DNA from 2 places in the Priestia sp. TSO9 genome. Region 2 is predicted to be linked to the other one. Evidence: a T-box and tRNA genes for the amino acid it is inferred to sense, from the RefSeq annotation. Region 2 holds a T-box; the other holds one or more tRNA genes.
The links. The T-box of region 2 lies ahead of thrS (threonine--tRNA ligase). A T-box ahead of a tRNA ligase gene usually reads a tRNA of that ligase, here a tRNA-Thr.
Positions count from the first base shown of each region.

Region 1: it encodes a tRNA-Thr, which carries the amino acid that the T-box ahead of thrS (threonine--tRNA ligase) is inferred to sense. The anticodon was not compared.

Region 1 covers NZ_JAJEKD010000015.1:908,665-917,266, forward strand. Annotated here, with positions in the region: gene LJC66_RS19935 (hypothetical protein) at 1-618, opposite strand, end outside; gene LJC66_RS19940 (LCP family protein) at 1,155-1,886, shown strand; gene LJC66_RS19945 (hypothetical protein) at 2,100-2,465, shown strand; gene LJC66_RS19950 (NAD(P)H-dependent oxidoreductase) at 2,494-3,012, opposite strand; gene LJC66_RS19955 (YwaF family protein) at 3,151-3,897, opposite strand; gene LJC66_RS19960 (ABC transporter permease/substrate-binding protein) at 4,160-5,683, opposite strand; gene LJC66_RS19965 (ABC transporter ATP-binding protein) at 5,683-6,633, opposite strand; tRNA gene LJC66_RS19970 (tRNA-Thr) at 6,884-6,956, opposite strand; gene LJC66_RS19975 (aromatic ring-hydroxylating oxygenase subunit alpha) at 7,167-8,219, shown strand; gene LJC66_RS19980 (DHA2 family efflux MFS transporter permease subunit) at 8,254-8,602, opposite strand, start outside.
Region 2 covers NZ_JAJEKD010000013.1:769,464-778,065, reverse strand. Annotated here, with positions in the region: gene LJC66_RS12130 (MFS transporter) at 1-251, shown strand, start outside; gene LJC66_RS12125 (amino acid permease) at 316-1,716, opposite strand; gene LJC66_RS12120 (hypothetical protein) at 2,101-2,304, shown strand; gene thrS (threonine--tRNA ligase) at 2,476-3,693, opposite strand; T-box leader at 3,747-3,975, opposite strand; T-box leader at 4,016-4,242, opposite strand; partial or broken gene LJC66_RS12110 (sulfatase family protein) at 4,645-6,385, opposite strand; gene LJC66_RS12105 (hypothetical protein) at 6,550-6,750, opposite strand; gene LJC66_RS12100 (cell wall hydrolase) at 6,893-7,351, opposite strand; gene LJC66_RS12095 (valine--pyruvate transaminase) at 7,541-8,602, opposite strand, start outside.

The DNA.
Region 1 (8,602 bases), on a different contig from region 2:
GCTTACTTTCATCAGCCAGCCATTTTCTCCGTATCTATAAATAAATTCGTACGTACCTTTAGGAAAATATTCTTTTACCAGCATATCCCGGTTTTCAACAAATCCCGGATCGCCAATAAAATAGGTACCTTCTTCAAGCGGAAGCTCATGAACTTTTTTTTCTAGCTGCTTCTCTTCGTCTTCATCATCATCTATCACAATGTGCAGACCGCCTTCATCACGTACAACATCAAATTCACCGTTTTGTTCAAGCTCGAGCACCGGCACCACTTGTCCATTGACCGTTAGCAGCTGCTTCGTTCCTTCAAGGACCTGGGACCAGTGATCATCGTATAAAGTAGAAGAATAAAAAATATAGCCCTGAGATTTATATAGTAAAAGCAGCTGTTCAAAATGATTTTTCACTTGTTCTTTATCAAATAGAATAACAAAATGCTTTCGATAGAAAAAACTTGTAAAAGGCAGAATAGACGATTGATTAAGCTCTTTAATTATTTCAGCACTATCTTTACCTGAAATAATAGCTCCGGTCAATTCCCCCGTGCCATAAGGTTTCCAATGACTTAACGCCGCTTCTGGAATCAGCACAAGGTTCGAAGATGACACATATATACTCATTCGCTTCACTCCTTTTTTCTGCATTTAGACCTATATTTGATTCTCCGCAAACAGAGACTTTCCTCTTATTCCATTCTTAAAAGACAGAACTTTTTCCCTAACTATGATAGATTATAACAAATATCTTCGAAAAAAATAACCTTTATTTCCTCTTTCTTCTATTTATACACTTTTCTTATTTTAGCTGTCTTCGCAGATTTACTAGTGAACGTACTTGCTAATCTAATCCCTTAGTGTTAATTTTATTATGTTGTTTTATAATTTTTTGCATAATTGGTTTCAAACAAAAAGTATTAATATTTTTGAATGCGATGGTGAGACATTTGGAAGAACGTACAGAACGTAAACAACATAAAAGAAAAAAGCAAAGAAAAAAGAAACGCTTTAGAAAGCTACTTCTTTTCTTTCTCATTCTTGTAATCGCCGCTGGTGCGTATGTGTATTATCAATACCAACAAGGGTTAGCAGAAGCAGACGGAGCTTTTGGGAAAGATGGACAATTTGATTTTAATGGTGCAAGTGCCAATTTAGATAGCATGAATGTGCTGCTTCTTGGAATTGACTCTCGAGGTGAAGAACATTCGCGTGCCGATACAATCATGATTGCTCATTATGACAAAGACAGCAATCAGCCTAAAATTGTTTCTTTGATGCGTGATTCATATGTGGATATTCCTGGACATGGCAAAAACAAATTAAATTCAGCCTATGCATTTGGCGGGCCCGAATTAATGCGTAAGACAATTAAAGAAAATTTCGGCGTAGATGTAAACTATTATGCCGTTGTTGATTTTAAAGGTTTTTCTAAAGTTGCCGATACGATTGCCCCTGAGGGAATTACGGTTACCGTGCCGCACGAAATGTCATCAGGAATCGGCATGACGCTAAAACCTGGAAAACAAACTCTTCACGGAGATAAATTACTAGGATACGTGCGATTCCGACATGATAGCCAAAGTGATTTCGGGCGCGTGAAGCGTCAACAAGAAGTGATCGGTAAATTAATGGATGAAGCTCTTCAAGTAAAGACGCTGGCAAAAGCTCCTAAGCTATGGGGCGTCATTGATCCATATGTGGATACAAATATTCCTCCAAAAACATTTATCGTGATAGGAAAAGATTTCTTAGTTGGGAATCAGCCAGATTTAAAATCTCTTCGTTTACCGGTCGAAGGTTCCTATTCAAATGAACGAGTATCCGGTATTGGTGCTGTTTTAAGCATCGACCTTGAAGAAAACAAACAAGCGTTACAGTCATTTTTAAATTAGGAAAAGGTGTCCATTAGCGGACACCTTTTTTATACTATTCAAAAAAACTTCTGTTTTTCCTCCCTATCCTTCAAAAAAATTTGAGCTTCGACAAAAAATGAAGCCATTTTCCAGGAAACAGCTATTTCTTTGAAGTTCTATTTTTTCTACTACATGCGTATATGAAAGGAGAAGGACTTCTTTTTTATATTTTTGATTCAAGGAGATGAACGTATGAAATTATATGGTTTTCAATCTGAAGAAGAGCGTTCCTTTCTTCATTCCACCTATAAAGTGAACCCGCTGCTTTCTCATACTGGAGATGTTAAAATCAGCTTTTTATCTTTTCAAGAAAATGATTATACCCCCCGTCAAGAAGCTACGATTCCACAGCTTCTTTTAGTCGTTCACGGGGAAGGCTGGGTAGCTGGCGATAACGGACTGAAAATTTATATTAAACAAGGTGAATCCGCATTTTGGAGAGCCGGGGAATCGTTTGAAGTCGGGAGTCTAACGGCTATGACGGGATTACTCATTGAAGGATTAGATATCGCTCCTCAAAAGCTGCTTACTTCTTTTTCACGAACAAATGTAAATTAAAAAGCCGCGTTAACGCGGCTTTTTTTTATTATCTTAGTAATCGAGCGTAGCTTTCTGCACTATCTTGAATAACTTTGTCACTCAGGTCACCGCCTGCTCCTTGAAATAGAAATGGCGTTTGGAACTTCATGCCTGTTAAATTTGCCGTAGCTTGAAACGGAAGAAGCAGATGATTCATTGGATAGCGGTTGTATCCCCCTTCTTGATAAGCTTCTGGAGGGCCTCCTGTCGAAGTAGCTACGACAAACTCTTTTCCCTGAAGTTTAGTACCTTTGCTTCCATAAGCCCAGCCGTATGTTAAGACAACATCTTGCCACTCTTTTAAGAGTGCTGGTGAGCTGTACCAGTAAAATGGAAATTGAAAAACAATACGATCGAATTGAACAGCTAACTCCTGCTCTTTTTCTACATCAATTTTGAAATCGGGGTAGTTTGCGTATAAATCATGAACGTACACATTCTCTTCTTTTTTCACTCGCTCTGCCCACGCTTTATTAATACGAGAAGATGCTAAGTTTGGATGCGCTAAAATAACCAGTGTTTTCATTTTGATACTCTCCTTCTAATGTCTGTGCTTGCTTTTTCTTTTCTGTTTTTTACGCTTGCCTCTCACAGCTTGTTCAGTCATTCTTCCTTTTCCTTCAGGAAATACGAGTTAGTTTCCACTTATAAACTACCAGTATTATCATTTTGCTTCAATAAAATTGACTTTGGTTTTATCACCTTTAATTTTTTTATGTACCCAAAACGGCAAATAAAGGACAAGAAAGCTAAGAATCATAATTCCTTCAATCCATACTAAATACCAAGGATGAGGTCCAAGAACATCCAGCAAGGAAGCGTGCCCTGGTTTTTTCATCATGTATAAATAATTCGCCCCGAGTAAACGATTGATAGCATAGATAAAACCTCCGTACAGATTAACAAATACTACGCTTACCCACAAAGAACGAAACGTCGGCTCATATCTGCAAACAGCAATTAGCATACAGCAAGCAAGTACCACACCGCCATGCGATACATAAAACTGCACATAGCGAAACTGGGCATATGCATAGCCGCCAAGATCCGGGGTAATCATGGCTTGAACAGAGCTGCTGATTCCCGCGAAGTACACAAAATAAAAAAGAAACCTGCTTTTGGTTATCAGCATAATAGCAGCCAGCAGCACGACTATATCACTGAGCTGAAGCGGCAAGGAAGTTTCAGCAGACCACTGATGACATCCGATTTCCCAAGCCTGGTAGGCTGTTTCTGAAGCAATTAGAACGAGTGAAAGCAAAACGAACACAAACCTCTTTTGTCGTAGCTGCTTTCGACACAAAAAAATAAATGCTCCTATGATCACGATAATAGCTAAAGTTACAAGATGTTCAACTGAAAAAAGCTGAAAGGAATGTTGTACAGGATGGCACGTAAAAAATGAATTCATAAAACCGCCTCCCTTCCATCAGAAAACAAATTTGGTACCTTTAGCTTGTTCATAAGGCCTCATTTTCATTAATGCTTCTCTCGCATTAAAAAGAGATTGAGACATAACGAGATCACGCCAATCTAAAGACGGACGAATGGAGTAAATAATCGAGTATGGATAATCAACTGCTAGAAACAGCTAAAATAAAAAGATCCGAACGATTTATCATTCGGATCTTCTTTCAACGAACATACTGTTGTCCTAGCTTTTTTCTTCGTTTTTACTCTTTAATTAATCCTTTTTTCACTAAGAATTGATGAGCAACTTCTTCAGCTGTTTTTCCTTTTGCATTTACTTGATAGTTCATTTCACGCATTTCGTCATCACTGATTTTACCGCCCAGTTGATTTAAGATTTTTTTCAGTTCAGGATGCTCTTTTAGCATATCTTCACGAAGCACAGGCGCTCCTTGATACGGAGGGAAGAACTGCTGATCGTCTTTTAAGACTTTCAAACCAAACTGTTTGATTTCAGGATCTGTTGCGTAAGCATCCAGCATATTAATATCGCCTTTTTCTACAGCGCGATAGCGAAGCTTCGGCTCCATCGTTTTAATATTCGGGAAGGTAAGACCATATTCTTTTTGAATGCCTACATAGCCGTCTTCACGATCTTTAAACTCAAGCGTAAACCCTGCTTTTACTTTATCTGTTGCATTTGCCAAATCTGAAACGGTGGTTAGATTATTTTCTTTTGCAAATTCTTTTGTTACTGTCAATGTGTACGTATTATTAAACTTCATTGGATCTAAATAGACAAGGCCGAATTTCTTTTGAAATCCTTCTTTTGCCTGGTTGTACACCTCTGTTTCATCTTTGCTCTCCGGCTGTTCCTTTAGATGCGTCACAATGGCTGTACCCGTATATTCAGGGTACAAGTCAATTTCCTTGTTACGCAGAGCCTCAAATACAAATACTGTTTTTCCAAGCGACGATCGAAGATTTACTTTCATATCGGTTTGATCTTCAATTAATTCTTTGTACATATTAATTAAAATATCTTGTTCTGCACCAATTTTACCTCCGATAACAAGGTCTGGTTTTGTTGCGCTCATCGCTGCAAACGGAGAAACAAGAATGAGTATTAATACGATGATCATAATAAACGAGCGTTTTTTGGACCCTTTTTTAGCTGAGTGTTCAATCGTTCGCAGAATTCCATCAAAAATAAGCGCTAATAATGCTGCTGGAATGGCTCCTAATAAAATCAAACTATTATCGCTTCGGTCAATACCAAGCAAAATTAAGCTTCCGAGTCCGCCCGCTCCGATAAGAGCCACGATTGTCGCTGTACCAATAATGAGTACCATCGCTGTGCGAATTCCGGCCATAATGACAGGAAGAGCTAGAGGAAGTTCTACTTTAATTAATCGTCTCCACGAGTTCATCCCCATAGCTTTGGATGCTTCAATTAAAGATGGGTCCACTTCTTTAATTCCGGTATATGTATTTCGTACAATAGGAAGAAGCGAATATAAAAACAGGGCAATAACCGCGGGAAAGGTTCCAATTCCGACAAGAGGAATCAGTAATCCTAATAAAGCGAGTGAAGGAATGGTTTGCAGTACGGCTGTTACGCCAATGATCGGTTCAGCAATGCGGTCATGTCTCGTTAAGTACAGTCCGAGCGGCACTGAAATTAATACGGCGATAACAAGGGCCAGTACTGAAATTTGAATGTGTTCAAGAAGAGCTTGAAACAGTGCGTCTCCTCGTTGATCTAATAATGTGCTTAGTGCATTCATTACAGCGTTCCTCCTTCTTTCGTCTTATCAGAAAGAAACGCTAATAGAGTTTTGCGCGTTACAACGCCAATGCGTTTGCTCCCTTTTTTCACGGCTATTGCTTCATGGTCGTAAAGGGCGTCCATTGCCTGCTGAACAGTAGCGGTTGAAGCTAGCTCTTCAGTAGGTTCTACGTCTGGCTGTTCACTTTCTTTGAGAAACATATCCAATGTCTCAAATAAAGCATTTCCTTGATTTCCAATAAACGTTTTTACAAATTCATTTTTAGGCTTTTGAATGAATTCCTCCGGGGTTCCAACTTGAACAATTTCCCCGTCTTTCATTAGGCAGATACGATCTCCAAGCGTCATCGCTTCGCTCATATCATGCGTAACAAACACAAATGTTTTTTTGATTTTTTCTTTTAAGCTAATAACATCTTGCTGAAGCTGTTCGCGGCTTAACGGATCGAGGGCACTAAAGGGTTCGTCCATTAAAATAACGGGGGGATCAGCTGCGAGGGCACGCGCTACACCTACACGTTGCTGCTGGCCACCTGAGAGCTCAGACGGCTTTCGGTTTCGATACTGCTTTGGATCTAGTCCTACCAAGGTAAGCAGTTCATCAGTGCGCGTTTTGATTTTGTTTTTCTTCCAATGCTTCATCTCGGGTACAATAGCTATATTTTCAGCAATGGTCATATGAGGAAAAAGAGCAATCTGCTGTAGGACATAACCAATGTTCCAGCGCAGCTCATGTATGTTGTGGTCCGATACGAGCTTATCTTTTATGTATAGTTCTCCTTCGGTAATATCATGAAGACGGTTAATCATTTTTAAGGTGGTTGTTTTCCCACACCCACTCGGACCAATTAAAACGAAAAACTCTCCTTCTTTAATTTCTAGATTAATATTTTTCACGGCGGTCGTACCGTCTGGATATTGCTTTGACACATTCTTAAACGTAATCAAATTATCGTTCACACTCCCTGTTGAAATTTAACCCCTAGTTTCGTGTACCCAATGCTTAGAGGCAATAAACATTCTTTTAAGAATATTTCTAAATATGATTCATAAGACATAGTGAAAAAGATATACATGTTTTCTCACAGCGTCCTAATAAGGCTATCAAACTGTTAAAGTTTTCACAAGGCGGAGAAGAATTTTAAAGCCATCACAAATAAAAAAACCTTCTTTCAACAAGAAAGAAGGTTTTTTAGTATGCTAGCGACAGGGATCGAACCTGCGACCTCTTGCTTACCATGCAAGTGCTCTACCTACTGAGCTACACCAGCGTCTTGGAAAATTATATCACGTTTAAATTCATTTAGGAAGCGCTTTTTTAAATTTTTTTATTGGTATATTCTCTAATTTACGTCTTCTTAAATTCGCACTTTCTACAAAGTTCCATATTTTATGTTAGAACTCCTTACATAAATTATGTGAATTTTCTTTTTTTATATTACCCTTAGTAAAAGAGCTTACAAAAGAAGGGAAGAAAATAGATGGAACAACAACCAACCATGACCAAATCAAAAACGGCAACTCCCTACCCAAGAGACTGCACGTTCAGCCTGGAAGATTGGACGACGCTCGCTAAGTATTGGTACCCCGTCGCACGCTGCAGTGAGGTAACAGAGAAACCAACGTCCGTAAAACTGCTAGATGTAAATCTAGTTCTATACCGTACCACACACAAAGTAGTGGCGGCTCGTGATTTATGCGTTCACCGAGGCACCCCTCTTAGCATGGGCTGGGTGGAAGATGATGAAATTGTCTGTCCTTACCACGGCTTCCGCTATGCAACGGACGGCGCATGCACGTCGATTCCAGCTCACCCTGATGCCAATATTTCTCCCCGCTTGTGTATGGCCGTCTATCCAGTTATTGAACGATTTGGATTAGTGTGGACTTCCCTGACAGGGGAACAAGATAACCTGCCTTACTTCGATGCGTGGGAGGACCCTGATTTTCAGCAAATTGTTTGTCCGAGCTTTGATATCATGGGTTCGGCCGGTCGTCAAATGGAAGGCTTTTTAGACGTAGCTCATTTTGCTTGGGTTCACACGGACACATTTGGTGATCGAAACAACGCCTTTGTGCCTAAGTATAAAGTAAGCGATACAGAGTATGGGCTTCATGTAGAATATACGAGCACCGTGAGCAATTATTCCAAAGAACAGCAGCATTTAAATCCACCTGATTTTAAATGGCTTCGTGTCTTTGATGTTTATCCACCGTTTACAGCTACGCTAAAAGTATACTTCCCAGAAGGCGCAGAGCTGTGGATTATGAATGCAGTCTCTCCTATTTCAGCCCGCGAAACACGTTTATTCGCACCAATCGCTCGAAACTTTGACAAAGATTCTCCCGTTGAAGGTGTGTATGACTTTAACCTTCGCGTCTTTGACGAAGACCGTGAAATGGTTGAAAACCAAAAACCTGAAGACTTGCCTTTAGACCTGCAGATGGAAGCGCACATTATGGCTGATCAAACGTCCATCGGCTACCGAAAATTATTAAAGAAAATGGGGTTAAGTTTTAGATATACAAGCTAAAAAAATCCCCGCTGTCTCAGCGGGGATTTCTTTTTCATTTAGCGAACTGCTCACGTCCTGCTTTTTCCTTTATCACTTCATCTTCACTTGCCGGCGTTGCGCGTTTCATAAATAATGAAAGAATTAAGGCAACCACCACTAGTACTACTGAGACGGCAAACGCATCGTTAATCCCTTGTACCATTGCCTGCATCCCAATCTGTTCTTTCATTTGAGCTGCCCCGGCTGCGGTTGCATTCGCTGCTCCCGCTCCGCTCATTGCATCTTGAGCGAGCTCTTTTGCATGCGTAGCTGTACGGTTTGACATCACCGTTACTAAAAGAGCCGAACCAATAGCTCCCGATACTTGTTGAAGCGTGTTATTCATCGCAGTACCATGCGGA
Region 2 (8,602 bases):
TAATGCCTGGTATTCAAGTGAAAATTATGAACTTAGCACAGGAAGCACCTGCTTTAGCTTCTACTTCGAATCATTCGTTTGCTAACTTAGGAAATGCTTTTGGCGCCTTTTTCGGAGGCGTAATTATTAACCATATGGGACTTACTTCACTTCCTTGGGTCGGCGCCATTTTTGTAGGAACGGCTTTTGTTATCAGCACTTGTCTTTTTATTGTGGAAACACGCAAAAAACATAGTGAACAATCGTCCTAACTGTCTAACAACCGAACAACAAGTAAAAAAGAGCCTTTCTTTGCTGAAAGGCTCTTTTTTACTTTTAACTCGCTTTTTTCATTTCTTTACTTGTTAATCGACTGTGTTTACGAGAATAACCGACATATACAACTATACCAAGCACAATCCATATGCTAAAATACAGCCATGTTGTTTTAGGAAGATTAATCATTAAAAATAAACAAGATAATACAGATAAAATTGGTAAAACCGGGACAAACGGCATTGTAAATCCACGTTTTAAAGTTGGATGCGTTTTACGTAAGATGATAATGCTGACGCCCACCATGCCGAAAGTTAAAAGAGCTCCGATATTTGCTAAATTCGCAAGTTCTTTTAGATCTATAAATCCTGAAATTAACGCTCCGATAATCCCTACTAGCCAAGTAGAAAGAATCGGAACTCCTGTTTTCTCGTTTGTTTTGGCAAATGCTTTTGGCAACAAGCCGTCGCGGCTCATTGAGAATAAAATGCGTGTTGCTGCATAAATGTAGGCGAAAATAACAGCCATGATTCCAATGACAGCTCCTGCAGCAATAACTCCTGCCACTGCATTTTGTCCTACTGAATGAAGAACATAGGCCATTGCTTCTGGAACATTCAGTTCCTTGTACGAAACAACTCCGGTCATAACAAGGCATACTGCTACATAAATAATCGTGCAGATCACAAGTGAACTAATAATTCCAATGGGCAAATTGCGCTGCGGATTCTTTACTTCTTCTGCTGATGTAGATAAGGCATCGAAACCTAAGAAAGCAAAAAATACGGCCGCTCCCCCTGTCACAACACCTTCAATTCCATAAGGCATAAAAGGTGTCCAATTAGACGGTTTTACATAAAAAGCTCCTACAATAATGAAGAGAAGGATAATAAACAATTTAACAAGTACCATAAAGTTATTCACTTTTTTACTTTCTTTTGTTCCTCTTGAAAGCAGCCATGTAATAAGAAGCGTAATACAAATAGCAGGAAGGTTTACTAGGCCTCCATTTGCAGGGATTGTAATCAATTCTTTTGGCAGTGAAAAACCAAAGCCTTCTAAAAAGTTGTTAAAATAAGAAGACCAGCCGTTTGCTACTGCTGACATCGTTAACAAATAGACAGAAAGCAACGTCCATCCCATTAAGTGCGCTACCACTTCGCCGATGGTTGCATATGTATAGGTGTAAACGCTCCCAGATACAGGTATAGTTGAAGCAAATTCCGCATAGCACAGCGCTGCAAAACCGCATACAATAGAAGCCAATATAAAAGAAAAAATAACGGCTGGCCCAGCATCGTTAGCAGCTACTAAGCCTGTTAATACTAAAACCCCCGTTCCGATTACGGCTCCAATACCAAGAAGAGTCAAATCGAATGCTCCTAATGTTTTGACTAGAGATTTGTTTTGACTTTGTTCTAATAATTGCTCGATTGACTTCTTTTTAAATAGTTTTCCCATTGCACTCTCTCCTTTCTGTTGCCACTCATCCATTAAAAACTTGAAAATAACGTCTTTCCCATTTGCCTGCGCGTTTTCACTTCAGATACAGTAGTAATTATATAGAAATAATTACTAACTTGTCTATTAGTATACTAATATCATTATATATATTTCAAGAGTTTTTGTAAGCGATTTCTTATCATTGCTCTATTTTGTATTTATAAACTAAATAAAGAGATTATCATTATGCTTACGTATAATAAGTTTGAATAAAAATAATATTCTGAAAAATTATTTTATATTTTTTTTAAATAACTTTTTTACTAACTATCTTCAGATATAAATTCCTGACATAGAGATTATTTACAGAACGATGAATGTTTTATCTTACCGGGTGTTATAATGATGAAAACTGAAGTGTATGAAGGGCGGAGAAAGATGATTAACTTACTTATTGGCTGTATTTTACTAGCATTAGGAGTATACTTTATGTTTAAATTTCTTTTTTACTCTCCTTCTAAAAAGAAGCGAGATCAGCAAAACATAAACAAACCATCAGGTGAAGCTTCAGCTTCATCCACAAACGATTCGAATAGAATAAGATAAATTTTTTTATAAAATAACGGCGTTTATCTAAGACAAAAGTTACACTGCCGATATATAATATTTTATACCCTTCTAGTTCAATATTCCCTTCATTTTGGTGTAAGACAAGATGAAGGGAATCACTATCCGACTTAAAAAATCGGATTTTTCTATTTAGCAAGGTAAATGGCTTCAATAAACTCCGTTTGAATTTTTTTCTTTATTCAAGTTTACAGCTGCCTCTTCCACACTTATTGTTCCTATATTTTTCTTCCCATGCTTTCGCATAGCAAGCGATTCATTTTCCACTTCTTTATCTCCTATCACAGCCATATAAGGAACTTTCAGCATTTCTGCTTCTCGAATTTTTAGCCCTATTTTTTCAATGCGATCATCTACTTCCACACGATATCCTTTTAACTCCATCTCGTGTTTCACTTTATATGCATATTCCATATGCGGCGGTGCAATAGGCAATAGTTTGAGTTGAACAGGAGCCAGCCAAAGAGGAAATTGACCTTCGTAATGTTCAATCAAGATGGCCATAAATCGTTCAACGGAACCGTATATAGCGCGGTGAATCATTACGGGACGATGCGGTTTATTGTCTTCCCCAATATACATACAGTCAAACTTCTCTGGCATTAGAAAATCAAGCTGAACTGTTCCGCACTGCCAGCTGCGACCTAAGGAATCTAAAATATGAAAATCGATTTTCGGCCCATAAAAAGCTCCGTCTCCTTCATTAACCTGGTAATCTAAGCCTTTTTCACTTAACACAGATTGAAGCGACTTTTCTGCTTGGTTCCATGTTTCAATATCTCCCATGAATTTTCCAGGTCGTGTGGATAGCTCCACTTTGTAATCGAAGCCAAAATGTGAGTAAAAGTCATGGATAAACGCTAGGATGCGGCTAATCTCAGCTTCAATCTGACTGAGTTCTACGAATAAATGAGCGTCGTCCTGTGTGAATGAACGGACTCTTAGCAATCCGTTTAAAGAGCCAGAAAGCTCGTGGCGATGAACTAATCCAAGCTCTGCGTATCGAATCGGAAGTTCTCGGTAGCTTCTTCGCTTGCTGTTAAACAACAAAATGGCTCCCGGACAATTCATAGGTTTAATCGCATAGTTTTGTTTGTCAACATTTGAAAAATACATATTCTCATGATAGTGCTCCCAGTGTCCTGATTGTTCCCATAGCTCCTGTTTCATCATGATTGGTGTTTTTATCTCCTGATAGCCTGCTTTGTAATGCTTTTGTTTCCAGTAGTTTTCTAACTCATTTCGAACAATCATTCCGTTAGGTAAGAAAAACGGCATGCCAGGAGCTTCTTCCATCGACATAAACAGCTCCAGTTCTTGACCTAATTTTTGATGATTTCGCTTTTCTGCTTCCATTTGTTTTGACATGTTCATTCCTCCAATATGTTTTTATTCAACAAAAAAGCCGCACTCATCCCTAGTAAAGGGACGAATGCGGCCGTGGTACCACCCTAATTCCGTAAAATACCCATACGTATTTTACGCTTAAAAAGATAACGGTTTTACCGGTTGCGGTTTCAGTGTATATACATTCCCCGCCGCAGCTCCAAGGTGGTAAATTCATTTCGTTTTCTAAGGGTTCTCAGCCAGTGACCCTACTCTCTGTAAAGAAAATCCAAAAATGATTCATGTCCTTTTCATTGCTCGTATATTCATTTTTTCTACATAAAAAAACCGCACTCATCCCTAGTAAAGGGACGAATGCGGCCGTGGTACCACCCTAATTCCGTAAAATACCCATACGTATTTTACGCTCAAAAAAGATAACGGTTTTACCGATTGCAGTTTCAGTTATGCACGTTCCCTGCAATAGCTCTAAGGTGGTAAATTAGATGATTTCTTAAGGGCTCTCAGCCAGTGACCCTATTCTCTGCGAAGAAAACAGCACCTAATTCATGTCCTTTTCATTGCCAAATACTGTTTATTAGTTGTTAAAAGCGATTATAGTGTATAAATTTAACAGAAGTCAAGAGATAATTTTTTATTTTTTAATGGTATAGAATTACTTTATGCTTGAATTCTTGAAAAGTTACTTAAGAATATACGGACTTAAAAAGTTTTTTATTATACTATTAACGACTACATTCTATTCTTATTTTTACCTTTATTTTCACAACAATAAAGCGCAAAAGAAAGATACCGTAAGTCCTTATTTGTTTTATCTAAGCGGAATTAACGAAGTAAAACCAATACTATCCCAAACCAGAACAAGTAACATAGCACAAGCATCATCAGGTTTTTTTATTTATATACTAAAATATTAAATATACCTTTTTCTGCTCACCCAAATAGTTGACTTAAATCCGTAGAAACTATTTTTTATCTATCTTTAGACTGAAGCTCATCATACATACTTCCACTTTGCGGAAAAATCCGTTTTGTCCTGATTTGTTCTTTAAGAATAACATCAAGCTGCCGCTGAATTTCCCTTGTTTCATTTGTCGAAAAGTACGGGTGAGCCAGATTTACTGTTTCTAACGGATCCTTGGTCAAATTGTACATTTCAATTTGATCGGGAACACGTGTTGTTTTGAGGGTAGTAAGACTTACAGGGTAACCTTCATATTGCTCTCCGTGAATGAATTCATCTTTTTTGTCATCTGCTGACCAAAATTGCGGATTATCATGATAGCGAGCGTATTTCCAAATTTCCTTTCCTGCCGCTGACGAAAACTCGACAATGACCGCTTGAATGTGATTAGGCTGAACAACTGACGGGTAGCTTTCTCCTAAAAAACTTGTTTGGTGAAGTCCTTTTGTCGGGTCATCATCCGTCATGAAGAAAACCGGTGTTTGCTCTTGCTCAAGAGACGATTCTCCTCGAAGTATACCTGACAGGTCTCGCCCAACAAATGGATGTACTTCCGTATGACTTTTTTGTAATTGCTTTTGAACAGCGGAAGCATTGATATTAGCTAAACTAAGCATTGTCGGGATCAAGTCAACGTGACTAGTCATCAGGTCTGTACGTTGATAATTGGTAAACAAACATTTGTTGTGAATGAGAAGCGGAACGTGAATAGATTCTTCATACATGTTGTACCATTTTTGATGTAGTCCCCCGTGAGCTCCAAGCAAATCACCGTGATCAGACGTAAAAATAATAATTGTATTTTCATAGAAAGAAGATTGTTCTATGGTCCGAAGAACTTTTAAAATTTGTTTATCAACATTTTTTTGCAGCTGATAATACAAGCGCCGGTAGAAGCTAGAATTTGGCGTTGGCTGCAGCGCTTTTGGATAGAGTATTTATAGCTGCTTTGAGCGCAAGGCTTTGTTTGTAAAGGTTCTCTAATGGTAGGCGGCGGATCGATGTTCGGAATCGTCTCATCAATAGAAAACTGAAACATAGGAAGGTGTTTGGTAATCGCTCCAAACAGCGCAATGTCATGCGGGTTCACAAACGAAGCTACCATGAGCCAAGGCTGCTCAGTCGCTTGATGTTCTAATCGTTGAATAAGCTCTATGATTTCCTCTGCATATATTTCGTCTCGTCCGCTCACTCCAACGGCCGCAGATGAACCAGAATTGTGCGGGTTTCTCCCTTCCGGTTCTGGACCAATCCACCCTGAAAAACCAAACTTTTCAAGCTTATTAGCCCGTTGATAGAGGCATTCTTTTTCCGGATCCGGTATTCCTGTTTGCATCTGGTAGCTAGAAAAAACATTATGTGTTCCTGGAATTAAGATGTTCTCATCAGAAATGTGCCATTTTCCTTTATAAAAGGTTTGATACCCAGCCTGCTTAAAATAATCCCCCATCGTCGGGACGGTATTAGGCTGCAGCCAAAACATATCAGGATCTTGTGACTTCTTTGCGATACCTTGCGTTTGCGTAACTCCGTGCAAGGAAGGATACTGCCCTGTAAACAATGTAGCTCGACTTGGTGAACAAGCTGTAGAACCGACGTAGTGAAGGGTAAATTCCATTCCATGCTGTTTTAAAAATTCATGTGCTTTTAAATGTTTTTTCTCCACTTTTTTAGTTCTTTACTTTCATATAAGGGTGGAAATCGCTCCTCGTCCACGACAATTAACAAAAAATTAGGCTGTTTCTGCATGTTTACTCCTCCGCGTGTTTATCAAATTTTCTGTATTGATAAACTATGTAAAAAGCACTTTTTTTAGAAGAACGGAGTACGGTTCATGTCTTTTTATACCCAAACGAAAAAAGACTTGGAGGATTTCTCTAAGTCTTTCATAGCTCGTTTCAATACGATATTCCTTATTTTTTGTATGCTTTTAGCTGCTGATTTCGTTTATAGGTGCCAATGATACTAGGTATACCTACAATTATACTTATCATAAAACTCCACATCATGTAGCGCCAATCCCCTGTAAAAAGCGCTACTCCCATAAAAAAAACGAGCTGACCAGCAAGAGCTAACCATGAAGCTATCCAAGCAAACATCATATTCTCTTTCACGTTATCACCTCATATTTTTAATTATGAATGACTTTTTATATTTTACCATGAAATTCTAATTTTAAAGGTTGTTCTACTGTTTATTTTATGTACATAACTAAAAAAGCTAATAGCAGCGCGCAGCTAGCCATTAGCTTTTTTATTATTTTGCAAATACATGATTTCCTATTTTAATTGTTTCTTGTTTTTGGCGCAGCCATTGATCTCCCGTTTTATCAGGATTAAAGAAGAATAATGAACCTTTCCCTTGACCTTGGAAGTTAATTGCTTCTTCTACAGCTTTTTTTGAATCTTTGTCTGCAGGTTTATTAACTTGACCGTTGCTCACCGGACTATACTGACCTTTTTGATAAATAACGCCTTTTACAGTGTCCGGGAATTTGCTGCTGTCGACTCTATTTAATACAACTGTCGCCACGGCTACTTTGCCTGCATAAGGCTCTCCTTTGGCTTCGGCTGATACGAGACGAGCTAATAATTCTTTATCATTTTTATTTACTTGAACGTGCTGTTCATGAGCGGGCGCTGCAGCAAATGCTGAGTAACCTGCACCAAAACTTGGGATAAGCATCGCTATAGCGATTACTAGTTTCTTTATCATAAAAATAAAAAGCCTCCTTGCTATTTCTTGACGTGGTTCATATGCTAGCAGAAATATAGGAGTCTTTCATTGCAAAAAATTATCCAATTCCCAAAGAAATTGGATGTTATTGTCTTCTTTAAACAATCTTTAGCTTATAAAGAATCCTTTATGATTACGTATGAGTTGCACTGCTAAATCTTAAAGAAATTATATTTTTTCTGTTTGAAATATAAAGTTTGAACTGTATATTTCCTTAACTACTGAAGAAAGAATATCAATTCCTTTCTTTAACTCCTCATCTGTAGCAGTAAGACTTATACGAATACACTCCCGGTTGTGAGAAGAAGATTGGCTGCCGTGAAAGAATGAGCCGCCTGGTACTACAATCAAGTTTTCTGCTTTTAATTTATTGTATAGATCGCTATCACTGAAAGGCAAACCTTCTAACCAAAGCCAACCAAATAACGAACCTTCCGCTTTGTGCAAATACCAAGGAATATCATCCGGCATACGTGTAGTTAAAAGATTTTTTAAATAGTCATGTTTTTGTTTATAATGAGTTCTTATATAGTTAGCTGAAATTCCGGCTAACTGCCCGCTCTTTAAGGTGCTAGTCACCATTCGCTGACCTAACCTAGAAGAGTGAATCAAAATATTTGATTGAAATGCTTCCATTACTTTTATGAACTCACTTTTTCCTATAGCAATTCCTATTCTCTCTCCAGGCAATCCGGCTTTAGAAAGACTCATGCAGTGAATGATATTATCATGTATGATTGGATCCATTTCAACAAAGTTCATAGCCGGAAAAGGAGGTGCGTACGCTGAATCAATTAGCAATGGAATGTTATAGTCCTTGCATACTTGGGATATAAAGTGTACGACTTCTTTTGAAAGAATGTTGCCGCTTGGATTATTAGGTCTTGATAATACGACAGCTCCGATGTCTGGGTCCTGAGCTATTTTATCTTTAAATGCCTGTTTGTTAAATTCATAGCGAAACGTATGACGATCAAGCTTTGAAAGGATAGGAGGAATTCCCTCTATTACACCTTCCTCGAGCGCGATTCCACTATACCCAGCGTAATCTGGCAGCATAGGTATTAATGCTTTTTTTACTCTTTCTTCTTTACTTGTACCGCAAAACGAATTTAAAGCTAAAAAAAAGAGATTTTGACTTCCCGACGTGATCAAGACTTGTTCTCTGTCCAGTTTAATACGATAATTCGTAAAGAAGTATTCTCTTATGCAATCAATTAATTCATGCGT